Regions from separate parts of the Paenibacillus sp. FSL H7-0357 genome, predicted to be linked through region 1. Evidence: a T-box and tRNA genes for the amino acid it is inferred to sense, from the RefSeq annotation. Region 1 holds a T-box; the other holds one or more tRNA genes.
What was found. The T-box of region 1 lies ahead of pheS (phenylalanine--tRNA ligase subunit alpha). A T-box ahead of a tRNA ligase gene usually reads a tRNA of that ligase, here a tRNA-Phe.
Positions count from the first base shown of each region.

Region 2: it has a tRNA-Phe gene. The T-box ahead of pheS (phenylalanine--tRNA ligase subunit alpha) is inferred to sense a tRNA for this amino acid. The anticodon was not compared.

Region 1 is NZ_CP009241.1:2,118,730-2,125,865, reverse strand. It holds gene pheT (phenylalanine--tRNA ligase subunit beta) at 1-740, opposite strand, end outside; gene pheS (phenylalanine--tRNA ligase subunit alpha) at 802-1,836, opposite strand; T-box leader at 1,894-2,182, opposite strand; gene H70357_RS09255 (sensor domain-containing diguanylate cyclase) at 2,791-4,392, shown strand; gene pulA (type I pullulanase) at 4,501-6,894, opposite strand.
Region 2 is NZ_CP009241.1:6,593,552-6,600,687, reverse strand. It holds rRNA gene H70357_RS29145 (16S ribosomal RNA) at 1-693, shown strand, start outside; rRNA gene H70357_RS29140 (23S ribosomal RNA) at 940-3,867, shown strand; tRNA gene H70357_RS29135 (tRNA-Asn) at 3,930-4,005, shown strand; tRNA gene H70357_RS29130 (tRNA-Ser) at 4,009-4,101, shown strand; tRNA gene H70357_RS29125 (tRNA-Glu) at 4,119-4,193, shown strand; tRNA gene H70357_RS29120 (tRNA-Val) at 4,249-4,324, shown strand; tRNA gene H70357_RS29115 (tRNA-Met) at 4,358-4,434, shown strand; tRNA gene H70357_RS29110 (tRNA-Asp) at 4,439-4,516, shown strand; tRNA gene H70357_RS29105 (tRNA-Phe) at 4,540-4,615, shown strand; tRNA gene H70357_RS29100 (tRNA-Thr) at 4,634-4,709, shown strand; tRNA gene H70357_RS29095 (tRNA-Tyr) at 4,715-4,800, shown strand; tRNA gene H70357_RS29090 (tRNA-Trp) at 4,806-4,879, shown strand; tRNA gene H70357_RS29085 (tRNA-His) at 4,904-4,979, shown strand; tRNA gene H70357_RS29080 (tRNA-His) at 5,026-5,101, shown strand; tRNA gene H70357_RS29075 (tRNA-Gln) at 5,121-5,195, shown strand; tRNA gene H70357_RS29070 (tRNA-Gly) at 5,200-5,274, shown strand; tRNA gene H70357_RS29065 (tRNA-Cys) at 5,281-5,354, shown strand; tRNA gene H70357_RS29060 (tRNA-Leu) at 5,390-5,471, shown strand; gene H70357_RS29055 (CynX/NimT family MFS transporter) at 6,683-7,136, opposite strand, start outside.

The DNA.
Region 1 (7,136 bases):
AGCCGGTTCTGAATCCAGAGCGGAGAAGCAGCAGGCTTCACTCCGGTAATATAGCGAACTGCATAGCGGGAACAGTATTCGTCATTCTCGATTTTTACAGAAATAGAGTCGGATGCCTTGCCCCCGGTCTCTACCAGATCCGCTGCTGGATCAGGCAGCTTCAGATCCCGGCCAAGAATCGCGCTTACCTCATAGGCCGCGCCAATCATGCTTAGGCAATCGGAGCGGTTCGGTGTCAGATCGAATTCAAGAATTTCATCATTCAGGCCCAGAACCTTCAGGATATCCTGGCCGATCTCGGTATTCTCAGGCAGAACAAGAATGCCTTCCTGCAGTTCTTTCGGCAGCAGCTTGTCATTCAGCCCAAGCTCCTTGGCCGAGCAGATCATGCCTTGCGACAATACGCCGCGCAGCTTGGCTTTTTTGATGTCCAGACCCGGAAGCTTCGCGCCTACCAAGGCTACAGGTACCTTTTGTCCCGCTTCGACATTCTTTGCTCCGCATACGATCTGCAGATCCTCGCCCTGTCCTGCATCCACGATACACACGTTCAGCTTATCGGCGTCGGGATGTTTTTCTTTCGATTTCACATATCCGGTTACAATCCCGGAAAGCCCCTTGTTACGGCGCTCGACACCGTCAATCTCGATGCCTGCAGTGGTGATTTTGTCCGCCAGCTCTTCAGCGGTTACTCCCTCTAACGATATATAATCAGCCAGCCATCCGGTTGATACTTTCATGTCCGCTCACTTCCTTTATTTCAGATGTATTTATCTACCAGCCCGCTCACCCGTCAAAAATCTAAATGCCCTTGAACTGCTTCACGAAGCCCATATCATTGGTATAGAAATAACGGATGTCGTCGATGCCGTATTTCAACATGGCAATCCGCTCCGCACCTACGCCGAAGGCGAAGCCGCTATACTCCTCAGGGTCGTATCCGCCCATTCTGAGTACATTCGGATGCACCATGCCAGCACCGAGGATTTCCAGCCAGCCGCTCTGTTTGCACAGCCGGCAGCCGTCTCCGCCGCATTTGAAGCAGCTGACATCAACTTCAACGCTAGGCTCGGTGAATGGGAAGAAGCTCGGACGAAGACGGATCCCCGCACTCGGGCCGAACATTTCTTTCATGAACTGCTGCAATGTACCCTTCAAGTCACTCATGCGGATTCCCCGTCCAATGACCAGACCTTCGATCTGATGGAACTGGAAGGAGTGGGTGGCGTCATCATCATCGCGGCGGAACACTTTGCCCGGACAGATGATTTTGACCGGTGTTTCACCCTGCATTGCCTGCATGGTGCGGATCTGCACCGGAGAGGTCTGCGTACGCATCAGGAGATCATCCGTCAAATAGAAGGAATCCTGCATATCGCGTGCCGGATGGTTCTTCGGCAGATTAAGCGCCTCGAAGTTATAGTAATCCGTCTCTACTTCAGGGCCTTCTGCTACCCGGTAGCCCATGCCGATGAAGATATCTTCAATCTCCTGCACCACCCGGGTTAGCGGATGAATTCCGCCTTGCGGCAACCCGCGGCCCGGCAGCGTAACATCGACTTTCTCTGCCCGCAGGCGGTTCAGCGTTTCCTGCTGCTGGAATGCCTCCTGCTTGGAGCCGATAATATCTTCTATCGCGCTGCGCACCAGATTCGCCACCTGGCCGATTACCGGACGCTCTTCCGCGCTAAGCCCTCCCATTCCCCGCAGAACCTCGGTTAATTCGCCTTTTTTGCCCAGATACTTCACGCGTAAGTCATTCAGAACCTGCGGATCTGTTACTTCCTGCAGCTTAGCCAATGCCTCAACCTTCAACGCTTCCAGCTTCTCTTTCATGGCGTGTACTGCCCCCTTAATCATCATATTGTCAACAAAAAAAGGCCTTTCCTCCCGGTAAGGGACGAAAAGACCGTGGTACCACCCTTGTTAGGCTGCCGTACCACTTCCCTTAAGAGCTGTATTCCCTCTTTCGGTGCGGTAAAGACATGCCTCACTTTAACAGAAATAACGGTCTGCGGCCGGTTTCCCCTACTGTCTTCCTTCAAAAAGATCTTGAAGTGAATTCAGGGAACTGCTCCGGAGTGAACTTCGGCAGCTCTGCTCTCCTAGAAACGCTCTCAATCTGCGGCGTTTCCTCCCTGTAAGCCAGGCACTGCGTACTCTTCTCCATCACTGCATTTATTATGATGTTGCTGGGAAACTGCATCTTCTTACTCAGAAGATATGTCTATTCATTATATGCACAAAATGTCGTTTTGACAAGCCGACAAATTCAGAGGAATTAATCCCTAAACTCGCCGGGAACGAACCTGCTAACCTTTAATATAGTGGACGGGAGCGGCAGCTATGATATTTTAGTTACTTAGCACAGAAAGGGAGTATCGTTTGTAGAAAACTTGGGTAATAGGACTCAGGGGTTGGAGTATGAATAAGCCTGTACTATACATAATGTTTAAATCTGATGCTAATTATATCAAGATCCCCATCTCCTCCCCGGCTTACCGGATCGCTTGATGACCCGAACGGTCGGCTGGCAGGGGATTTTGGGCATTTCAGGCTCGGATCAACCTCTTATATTCCATTCTCGGCCCGGATGCCCTAAGCAGGACGTCCTACATACTGATGAGAAGGATCCCTAATCGTACTGGAAGCACTATGTTTCTATGACTATTTGAAAGACACTCTCTCGTTGTCCCTGCGGCCAATTACCCGCAGCTGGGATTAGTTCCGCATAGGTATCATCTACTATCAAAGAGATTTCTCAAAGTTTTATGCGGGGAGAGGATGACAGTGGCTTTATACAAAATCAAAAACACACGCAGATTAATCCTTTTATTTGTCGCTATCTCCGTTATTCTGGCGGGCATCAGCACCGCTTCTCTGCTGTATCTGAACCACACAATTAACCGGCTTTCAGATTCACTGTACAGCGATGTCTACCAAAATTCAGAGCTGATTCTGAATGCCGACCGGGATCTTCATCAGGCTGCCCTTGCGCTGCACACGGTGATGAACCGGAACATTACGCGTGAACAGCGCGGCCTGCTGTCTCAGGAGTTTCATGACAATAATGCCCAGGTGAAGCAGCGGCTGGGCATGGTCAGCTACAACATCAACGCTATGAATCATCCGGAAAAGAGGATGACACAGAGCAATCGGCTGCTCTCCCAGCTGAGAAACGAGCTGCTGAGCTTCGAAGACGCTTTTGAAAGCTGGAAGAATACCGGGCAGAAACTGATCTCCCGGCGTATGGAAAGCAATTGGAACCCGGATACGTACTCAGCTATCATGATCAACACCCGGCTGAGTGAGGTCCGCAGCAGCCTGGATCAATCCGAGAACCTGATCGATAACTACGGACAGCAGATTACCCAAGAGTTCCGTGAGAGAAAAAGCACCCTGTTCGCGGCCTACTCGCTGATCTTGTTCCTGCTAATGCTCGTTATTATTTATCTCTGCCGCAGAGTAGTTTCGCTGCAAAGTGAGATGCAGGAAGATCAATCCCTATACCAGCTGATCGGTGAGACCATATCTGACTTCATTATTTTGACCGATCCAAACGGTATGATCCTGTACGCCTCACCTTCCCATTCCAGCGTGCTTGGCTACGTGCCGGACAAAGATGTTCCTCTTTCCAACTATATCCGCGAAGCTGAAATCTCCTGGGCGAAGCTGAAGAGTGTGGTTCAGGGGACTCCACGAATTTCGGAGCTGCGCATGCGTTCGGCAAAAGGCCACTGGGTGTGGCTGGAAACGAAAATCTCACCGATCACCGGCAGCCATGCTTTTCCCGCGCAGTATATGCTTATCTCTCGTGAGATCACCCAGCGCAAGCAACATGAGGAACGGCTCCACAAGCTGGCCTTCTATGATCATTTAACAGCAATCCCCAATAGAGCCCATTTTAAAATGTACATGGAGAACCTGATTAATCAGCCTGAGGACCGCAGACAGGAAATAGCAGTTGCGCTGCTCGACTGCGACAGGTTCAAGCAGCTTAATGATACCCTTGGCCACTTGGCCGGAGATGAATTCCTGCAGTTGCTCTCCCGTGAGCTGCAGCAGACGGTTAAAGGATTCGGTCAGGCGTTCCGCATCGGCGGCGATGAGTTCGCCGTCGTGCTTCACCGCTTTACCAATCCAGAGATGCTGAACGAAATGCTGGACCGTTTACTTCAGCTGTTCAACAAATCCTGGTCTGTCAACCAAGGCTCCAGCTTTCATACTTCCGCCAGCATCGGCGTAGCCCTATATCCGCAGCATGGCGGCAGTATCAACGAACTGCTCCGCGCCGCCGACCTGGCGATGTACCGCTCCAAAAACAGCGGCGGCAACGAAGCCAATCTATACAATAAGCTTGTGGATGAAGAACATTCAGACAAGCATAAATAAAGAAACAGGCAGCAAAACAGGCTGTTCCGGAATCACTGCCCAAACGGCGGCGATGCTGGAACAGCCTTTATCAGCTGAGTGGCTATCTGTTTAATCTATAGCTTAACTTCAGCTGCTTAACTGAAGCGGATTATCTCCATCGCCGCTGCTTGCACTGCTGCGGTCTTGCACCACTACCTTAAGCAGCGCTTCATTGCCGGAGCAGTCAATAAAGCGGTCTCCGCTACCCTTCTCTTCCCAGTCATTCAGCCGCAAAATATATCCAACCGACTCTGTTCCCGGCACCACTTCGATCCGTGCTACCGCACGTCCATCCTCCATCTGCCGGAAATCGCACTGCCCATCCTGGATGCCTGTACCCCACACCCAAAGATTCCAGCCGCGGTAATCGCCGTCGGGGCGGTCATAATGAACCTCAATGATCTTTGCCCGCGGTGCAGGCTCGCCGTAGACATCATACAGTACCATCATCGACAGTCCTTCAAGCTCTACTGCATGATCTGTAGCAATACGGAAGGCTTCTGTACCGGCACCGGAATGATCTACCACAATGTTCCAGCAGCCGCCTGTCTCAGGCAGCTGCTGAGTAACAGGCCCCCTATTGGCGTTGAAAATAACAACGATATTGTTCCAGACATCACCGCCTGCATTATCCTTCAGCTGATAAGCGACGACGCCGTCTTCACAGCGCAGGAACTCCAGTGAGCGCTCGATCTCCTGCCGTCCATGCAGACGGAAGGCCGGATGCTTGCGCCGCAGCTCAATAAGCCCTTTATAATATTGAAAGACAGGCATAAATGTCTCTTTGTTATCCCAGCGGATCGCATTGACCACATCAGGGGAACGGTAGCTGTTATGATCCCCGTATTTGCTGCGCAGCATTTCATCTCCGGCATGCAGAAAAGGAATGCCCTGGGAGGTTAAAATGATCCCGTTAGCCAGCAGGGATCGGCGCACAGTTTCATTGTCAAGAACATCCTGCGGGTCGATTGCGAAGTACGGATTTGCTTTAGCGACCGCCTTTTCGACCTCACCGCCGCCCTTCAATCTTCCGTTCTCCAGTTCAGGCAGATCCGCCGCCTGGCGCTGGCCTTGGGAAGCAAGCACCTTATCCCACAGATTCAAGTTATCATGAGCGGTTACATAATTCACCGTTTCGACAGGCGAGTCGGTAAATTCATGAATCGCTCCTTTTATTCCCGACGCCACTGAGCCTTCTTTGCCGTATTCACCGGTTGCGAAGCCTTTGCCCCAACCATCGCTGTCGCCTTTTATTGCCGCGCGGAAGTTGTCATTGAACACGGCATAACCTTTGCCCCGCTGCACACCCTTCAGCGTTTTGTCCGCCAGTGGAGAGTCCCCTCCTGTCCACGGCTCCCCGTAGATCAGCAGATTCGGATTAATGGCAAGGCGCAGCTCTTCCGTAATTTCGCGCATGGTTACGCTGTCCATCAGACCCATCAGATCAAAGCGGAACCCGTCGATATGATACTCCGAAGCCCAGTATAACAAGGAGTCCTTAATATATTTGCGCACCATAGGCCGCTCTGTGGCAATTTCGTTGCCGACGCCCGAACCGTTGGACAGTCTACCCAAATAATCATGACGGTAGAAATACTCCGGCACCAGCGGCTCGAATGGCCCCTTCTCAACAGAATACGTATGGTTGTACACCACATCCATAATGACCGAAATGCCTCGGCTGTGCAGTGCCTGCACCATTTCTTTGAATTCACGGATCCGGGTCCCGGGTTCAGCCGGGTTGGTACTGTAGGACCCTTCGGGTACATTATAATGCTGTGGATCATAACCCCAGTTATATTCGCTGTAATGTCCCGCTTCGGTGTCCAGACCATTTGCATTCAGTTCGTTTACCGTCTGGAAATCGAATACCGGCATTAGATGCACGTGGGTAATCCCCAGTTCAGCCAAATGATCAATCCCCAGTGCATTCCCTGCAGAATCACGTAATCCGGTTTCCGTAAAAGCTTTGAACTTCCCCTTATGCAACATGCCAGAGCTCTCATGGGCGGAGAAATCCCGTACATGCAGCTCATAAATTACCGCATCTGCGGGATGTTGCAACTGGGGTGAACGGTCCTCTGCCCAGGAGGGCGGATCGGTCTCACGCAAATCCACAATCGCCGACCTCACCCCGTTCGCCGAAACAGCGGTTGCATAGGGATCGGCGGCCTCCCTTATACTGCCGTCGGCAAATACGGTGCGGTACATATAATATTTGCCTTTCAGATCTCCGGTAAGCTGCGCCTGCCAAACACCGCCGTCCTGGCGCTGCATGGGGATAATCACTCCACTGTCTTTGGAATAAACGGCTGATACATCTGCGCCGGTCCCGCCGGTCTCGTACAATACAACCGATACGGTAAAGGCCGTCGGGGCCCATACTTTAAACTGGCTGCAGCCTGCAGTGTAGGTTAGTCCAAGGTCTTTGCCTTCATAAGTCTCTATTATTGTCTCTGTATTTATATAATTGCTATTCATGTATTCCACCATCCCCCTGTTCTCCGCCATATTGCCGGATAACGGTTTACTTCACTTAAATCCAACTATTTCCACTATGGAAGAAATTAATACTTGCACAGATCTGCAAGCGAAGTCTATAGAGTACTGTCTTTCTTTTGAATCATAATATAATATGTAACACTATGTTCACAGGTTTGGGTTCCACCCGTTTTATGTGCCCACATTCTATTATCGGCTGCTGCGCCCAGGTATTTGAGCTT
Region 2 (7,136 bases), 3.2 Mb from region 1:
TGCCGAAGTTAACACAGTAAGCACTCCGCCTGGGGAGTACGGTCGCAAGACTGAAACTCAAAGGAATTGACGGGGACCCGCACAAGCAGTGGAGTATGTGGTTTAATTCGAAGCAACGCGAAGAACCTTACCAGGTCTTGACATCCCTCTGAATCCACTAGAGATAGTGGCGGCCTTCGGGACAGAGGAGACAGGTGGTGCATGGTTGTCGTCAGCTCGTGTCGTGAGATGTTGGGTTAAGTCCCGCAACGAGCGCAACCCTTGACTTTAGTTGCCAGCAGGTTAAGCTGGGCACTCTAGAGTGACTGCCGGTGACAAACCGGAGGAAGGTGGGGATGACGTCAAATCATCATGCCCCTTATGACCTGGGCTACACACGTACTACAATGGCCGGTACAACGGGAAGCGAAGCCGCGAGGTGGAGCCAATCCCAGCAAAGCCGGTCTCAGTTCGGATTGCAGGCTGCAACTCGCCTGCATGAAGTCGGAATTGCTAGTAATCGCGGATCAGCATGCCGCGGTGAATACGTTCCCGGGTCTTGTACACACCGCCCGTCACACCACGAGAGTTTACAACACCCGAAGTCGGTGGGGTAACCCGCAAGGGAGCCAGCCGCCGAAGGTGGGGTAGATGATTGGGGTGAAGTCGTAACAAGGTAGCCGTATCGGAAGGTGCGGCTGGATCACCTCCTTTCTATGGAGAATCGTTTCCTGCAACGGAAACATTCAAATCGGAAGCTTAGCTTCCAAAACTCAGGTTTAGGCCTGTTACTCACTCGTTGGTCAGTTTTGAGAGTTTAAGCTCTCAAGTAACACCTTGATCCTTGAAAACTGGATACCGAAACGAATTTGCGTTTTAGAACATTCCTTTAAGCTGAACTTGTGTAAACAAGTTTGTATTATAGCGATGCTAGCGATTTTCCTTCTGGAAAAACGCATTGGTTAAGCTAATAAGAGCACACGGAGGATGCCTAGGCGCCAGGAGCCGACGAAGGACGTGGCGAACAACGAAACTGCCTCGGGGAGCTGTAAGCAAGCTTTGATCCGGGGGTGTCCGAATGGGGAAACCCAGCTGTGGTAATTCGCAGTTACTTCTCTCTGAATACATAGGGGAGATAGAGGCAGACCAGGGGAACTGAAACATCTAAGTACCCTGAGGAAGAGAAAACAATAGTGATTCCGTCAGTAGCGGCGAGCGAACGCGGAACAGCCTAAACCAAGGGGCTTGCCCCTTGGGGTTGTGGGACGTCTCACATGGAGTTACAAAGGAATATGGTAGGCGAAGAGGTCTGGAAAGGCCCGCGATAGAGGTAAAAGCCCTGTAGCCTAAACTGTGTTCTCTCCGAGACGGATCCCGAGTAGTGCGGGGCACGTGAAACCCCGTATGAATCCAGCAGGACCATCTGCTAAGGCTAAATACTACCTGGCGACCGATAGTGAAACAGTACCGTGAGGGAAAGGTGAAAAGCACCCCGGAAGGGGAGTGAAATAGAACCTGAAACCGTGTGCTTACAAAAAGTCAGAGCCCTATTAATGGGTGATGGCGTGCCTTTTGTAGAATGAACCGGCGAGTTACGTTTAACATGCAAGGTTAAGGTGAGAAGCCGGAGCCGCAGCGAAAGCGAGTCTGAATAGGGCGACTTAAGTATGTGGACGTAGACCCGAAACCGTGTGATCTACCCCTGTCCAGGGTGAAGGTGCGGTAACACGCACTGGAGGCCCGAACCCACGTATGTTGAAAAATGCGGGGATGAGGTGGGGGTAGCGGAGAAATTCCAATCGAACTCGGAGATAGCTGGTTCTCCCCGAAATAGCTTTAGGGCTAGCCTCGGTGAATGGAGTGGTGGAGGTAGAGCACTGATTGGGTGCGGGGCCCGCAAGGGTTACCAAGCTCAGTCAAACTCCGAATGCCATTAACTTCTTGCCGGGAGTCAGACAGTGAGTGCTAAGATCCATTGTCAAAAGGGAAACAGCCCAGACCATCAGCTAAGGTCCCCAAGTGTGTGTTAAGTGGGAAAGGATGTGGAGTTGCACAGACAACCAGGATGTTGGCTTAGAAGCAGCCACCATTGAAAGAGTGCGTAATAGCTCACTGGTCGAGTGACTCTGCGCCGAAAATGTAACGGGGCTAAACACACCACCGAAGCTATGGCTAGATGCTTTGCATCTGGGGTAGGGGAGCGTTGTATGCAGGTTGAAGGTGTACCGTAAGGAGCGCTGGACAGCATACAAGTGAGAATGCCGGTATGAGTAACGAAAAGATCAGTGAGAATCTGATCCGCCGAAAGCCCAAGGTTTCCTGAGGAAGGCTCGTCCGCTCAGGGTAAGTCGGGACCTAAGGCGAGGCCGAAAGGCGTAGTCGAAGGACAACAGTTTGAAATTACTGTACCACCGTAATCCGCTATGAGCGATGGGGTGACGCAGGAGGGTAGTGACGCGGACTGATGGATGTCCGTCTAAGCAGTGAGGCTGGTGTGTAGGCAAATCCGCACACCGTTAAGGCTGGGCTGTGATGGGGAGCGAAAATTATAGTAGCGAAGGTCATGATCTCACACTGCCAAGAAAAGCCTCTAGCCAGGAGAAGGTGCCCGTACCGCAAACCGACACAGGTAGGCGAGAAGAGAATTCTAAGGCGCGCGGAAGAACTCTCGTTAAGGAACTCGGCAAAATGACCCCGTAACTTCGGGAGAAGGGGTGCCTCGGTAGGGTGAATAGCCCGAGGGGGCCGCAGTGAAAAGGCCCAAGCGACTGTTTAGCAAAAACACAGGTCTGTGCGAAGCCGCAAGGCGAAGTATACGGGCTGACGCCTGCCCGGTGCTGGAAGGTTAAGGGGAGCGGTTAGGAGTAATCCGAAGCTGTGAACCGAAGCCCCAGTAAACGGCGGCCGTAACTATAACGGTCCTAAGGTAGCGAAATTCCTTGTCAGGTAAATTCTGACCCGCACGAATGGCGTAACGACTTGGGCGCTGTCTCAACGAGAGATCCGGTGAAATTTTAATACCTGTGAAGATGCAGGTTACCCGCGACAAGACGGAAAGACCCCATGGAGCTTTACTGCAGCTTGATATTGAATTTGGGTACGATCTGTACAGGATAGGTGGGAGCCGTAGAGGCAGGAGCGCAAGCTTCTGCGGAGGCGCCGTTGGGATACCACCCTGATCGTATCTAGGTTCTAACCTGGTACCCTAATCGGGTACGGGGACCGTGTCAGGCGGGCAGTTTGACTGGGGCGGTCGCCTCCTAAAGAGTAACGGAGGCGTTCAAAGGTTCCCTCAGAATGGTTGGAAATCATTCGAAGAGTGCAAAGGCATAAGGGAGCTTGACTGCGAGACCTACAAGTCGAGCAGGGACGAAAGTCGGACTTAGTGATCCGGTGGTACCGCATGGAAGGGCCATCGCTCAACGGATAAAAGCTACCCTGGGGATAACAGGCTTATCTCCCCCAAGAGTCCACATCGACGGGGAGGTTTGGCACCTCGATGTCGGCTCATCGCATCCTGGGGCTGAAGTAGGTCCCAAGGGTTGGGCTGTTCGCCCATTAAAGCGGTACGCGAGCTGGGTTCAGAACGTCGTGAGACAGTTCGGTCCCTATCTGTCGTGGGCGCAGGAAATTTGAGAGGAGCTGTCCTTAGTACGAGAGGACCGGGATGGACGTACCGCTGGTGCATCAGTTGTTCCGCCAGGAGCATGGCTGAGTAGCTACGTACGGACGGGATAAGCGCTGAAAGCATCTAAGCGTGAAGCCCCCCTCAAGATGAGATTTCCCAATTAGTAAGACCCCTTGAAGACGACGAGGTAGATAGGTTGGAGGTGGAAGTGCAGCAATGCATGGAGCTGACCAATACTAATCGGTCGAGGGCTTATCCAAGAAGTAAGACGCAGATTCGTTTCGGATTCAGTTTTCAGGCGATCAAGCCTGATATGTAATATTCCCTGATAGCTCAGTTGGTAGAGCACTCGACTGTTAATCGAGTTGTCACAGGTTCGAGTCCTGTTCGGGGAGCCATATGGAGAGGTGTCCGAGTTTGGCCGAAGGAGCACGATTGGAAATCGTGTAGGCGCCACAAGCGTCTCGAGGGTTCGAATCCCTCTCTCTCCGCCACAATTTTTTACAGGTATGGCCCGTTGGTCAAGGGGTTAAGACACCTCCCTTTCACGGAGGTAACATGGGTTCGAATCCCATACGGGTCACCATTTCTTCACTTGATTTCATCTAGTGAAATTGCTACAATAACAATTGTTCGTTTATGGAGGCTTAGCTCAGCTGGGAGAGCATCTGCCTTACAAGCAGAGGGTCGGGGGTTCGATCCCCTCAGCCTCCACCATTGTAACTTTTAAATGAATACTTTTCTTACTGACGCGGGGTGGAGCAGCCCGGTAGCTCGTCGGGCTCATAACCCGAAGGCCGCAGGTTCAAATCCTGCCCCCGCAACCAATTTGGAACCGTGGTGTAGTTGGCCTAACATGCCTGCCTGTCACGCAGGAGATCGCGGGTTCGAATCCCGTCGGTTCCGCCATCAATACCTTAACAAACTTATATGGCTCGGTAGCTCAGTCGGTAGAGCAAAGGACTGAAAATCCTTGTGTCGGGGGTTCGATTCCCTCCCGCGCCACCATTTTCTTTAACTGAATATGCCGGTGTAGCTCAATTGGTAGAGCAACTGACTTGTAATCAGTAGGTTGGGGGTTCAAGTCCTCTCGCCGGCACCATCTGTGGAGGCTTAGCGAAGTGGCCAAACGCATCAGACTGTAAATCTGCTCACGTACGTGTTCGGTGGTTCGAATCCATCAGCCTCCACCATCTTTAGGGGCATAGTTTAAAGGTAGAACAACGGTCTCCAAAACCGTTGGTGTGGGTTCAATTCCTGCTGCCCCTGCCAATGAAAATTTTAAAGCTTAATATGGCGACCGTGGCGAAGGGGTTAACGCACCGGATTGTGGTTCCGGCATTCGTGGGTTCGAGACCCATCGGTCGCCCCATTTCTTTAAAACAGGATTGGCAAATTGTTAGTAACAGCTTCATATGGCGACTGTGGCGAAGGGGTTAACGCACCGGATTGTGGTTCCGGCATTCGTGGGTTCGAGACCCATCAGTCGCCCCATTTTTTTCTAAAATGTTATTGGGGATTAGCCAAGCGGTAAGGCAACGGACTTTGACTCCGTCATGCATAGGTTCAAATCCTATATCCCCAGCCATTTTGCGGACGTGGCTCAGCGGTAGAGCATCGCCTTGCCAAGGCGAGGGTCGCGGGTTCGATTCCCGTCGTCCGCTCCATTTTGTGGCGCCATAGCCAAGTGGTAAGGCAAAGCTCTGCAAAAGCTTTATCCCCAGTTCGAGTCTGGGTGGCGCCTCCATTATTTTTTGAACTGATTGTTATCATTATCTATACGCCGGCGTGGCGGAATGGCAGACGCGCTCGACTCAAAATCGAGTGGGAAACCGTGGAGGTTCGAGTCCTCTCGCCGGTACCAACTACAACCTTTAGAAGTCCATTGATATTATATCAATGGACTTTTTTGTGTATTTATTAAGTGCAAAATCGAACTAAACAGCTGCCTCGCTGTGTATATACTATGACAGTTATTCAACAAGCCATATTTAGAAGCCGTTTTATAATCCTTTTTTCTCTTGCAGGTGGCCTGCTATCATACCCGATCCTCCTTCGGTTAGCAGCCCACAATCCTACCATTTATACTAAATTACAGCATATTAAAACATGATTCAATGCGTTAAAGTGTTGAAGTTATTTGTCATATCTAATTGCTGCGAATACATCAATGATCGGAGGTAGGCAATAATTTGAATTTTGGGTATCTTGTATGCTCGTCCGATTTTAAAGTGAGGGATTCGATTCGCTTGTAGCGGTGGGCCGAGCGCATAATAACAAGGCATTACTATGCTTTCATCTCCATAAGGTGAAGGATAAGTGTTATTTCAAGCTGCTGATGGTAAGTCAGCATCATAGCTTCAACGTTATGACGAAGCTCTCCCTCATCCGAGCGGGCTGCCCCCAATACCGTGACGTTGGCCGGGCAGAAGTATCATAATCCCCTTCTCTGGTTATGGCGATTCATCCGACCACAGGATGATTTTAGCCGGAGCAGTGGTCGCTCAAGCCCCGTTTTGGGACTGTCACAGCGCTTCCGCTTCGTCGCTTCTGGTTTTCATATGATGATTGCTTCCTGTTATATAAATGGGGATTAGGAGAGTAAAGGGCAACTGTTTCCTGAAAATTTTCTCAAAATAGATTAAAATAGAGTGTGTGAAAACAAGAACTGGCCCTGTGTAGTAAGATACACAGAGCCAGTCCCTTTTTTATGCGTAGTGACTAAGATCTAAGCGACGAACTACCATGATCTAGGCAATCGTCATCTGCTGTTTGCACGCCGGTTCCATTTCATTTTGCGTACTTAATAATAACTGGCTCATAACGAGCAATTAAATGCTGATAACCTCCATCAGAATAGGCTTTAAATTGGGTTGGGAAATTCGTATATTGGCTAGCAACGCTCTCTAATTTGTCTGAGCTCGCTTTCTGCAAGTGATCCGAAGGCAGCGGCGAAGCCTTCTTACTTGGCTCGAAGCTGGCGCAGCACAAGCACACCAAAGTGCGTGCCTGTATACTTGTCTTTCATGTTAGAATGAATGTGAATCTTGTGTTTAAGTCCTTTATATCATGGACTTACTTCGCAGAACCAACAAATTGATTTCTAGCCGCACCTAGACCAACGATACCGAGTAGAGCAGAAGCGCCAACCAATATCAGGAGTGGAACGCTCCAACTATGACTGGCATCATGCAAGTATCCAATCAGCGCTGGGCCAATTGCTGCTAGTAGATATCCGATGGATTGGGCCATGCCCGATAATTCAGCCGCCTGATGGGCACTTTGGGTACGCAAGCCGAAAAACATCATGGACAAGCCAAAGGCAAAGCCCGCTCCAATTCCAAGAATAATAACCCAAAACAGAACCAGATGGATACTGCTATAGAGAAGTCCAAGTGTTCCGATCAAAAGTAGAATTGTTGTAATAACCACTAACAACCGTTGGTTAGACATGCGACCAGCCATAACTGGAACGATAAATGCAAAGGGGAGCGAAGCCATAATCAGAACCGAGAGAAACCAGCCGGAT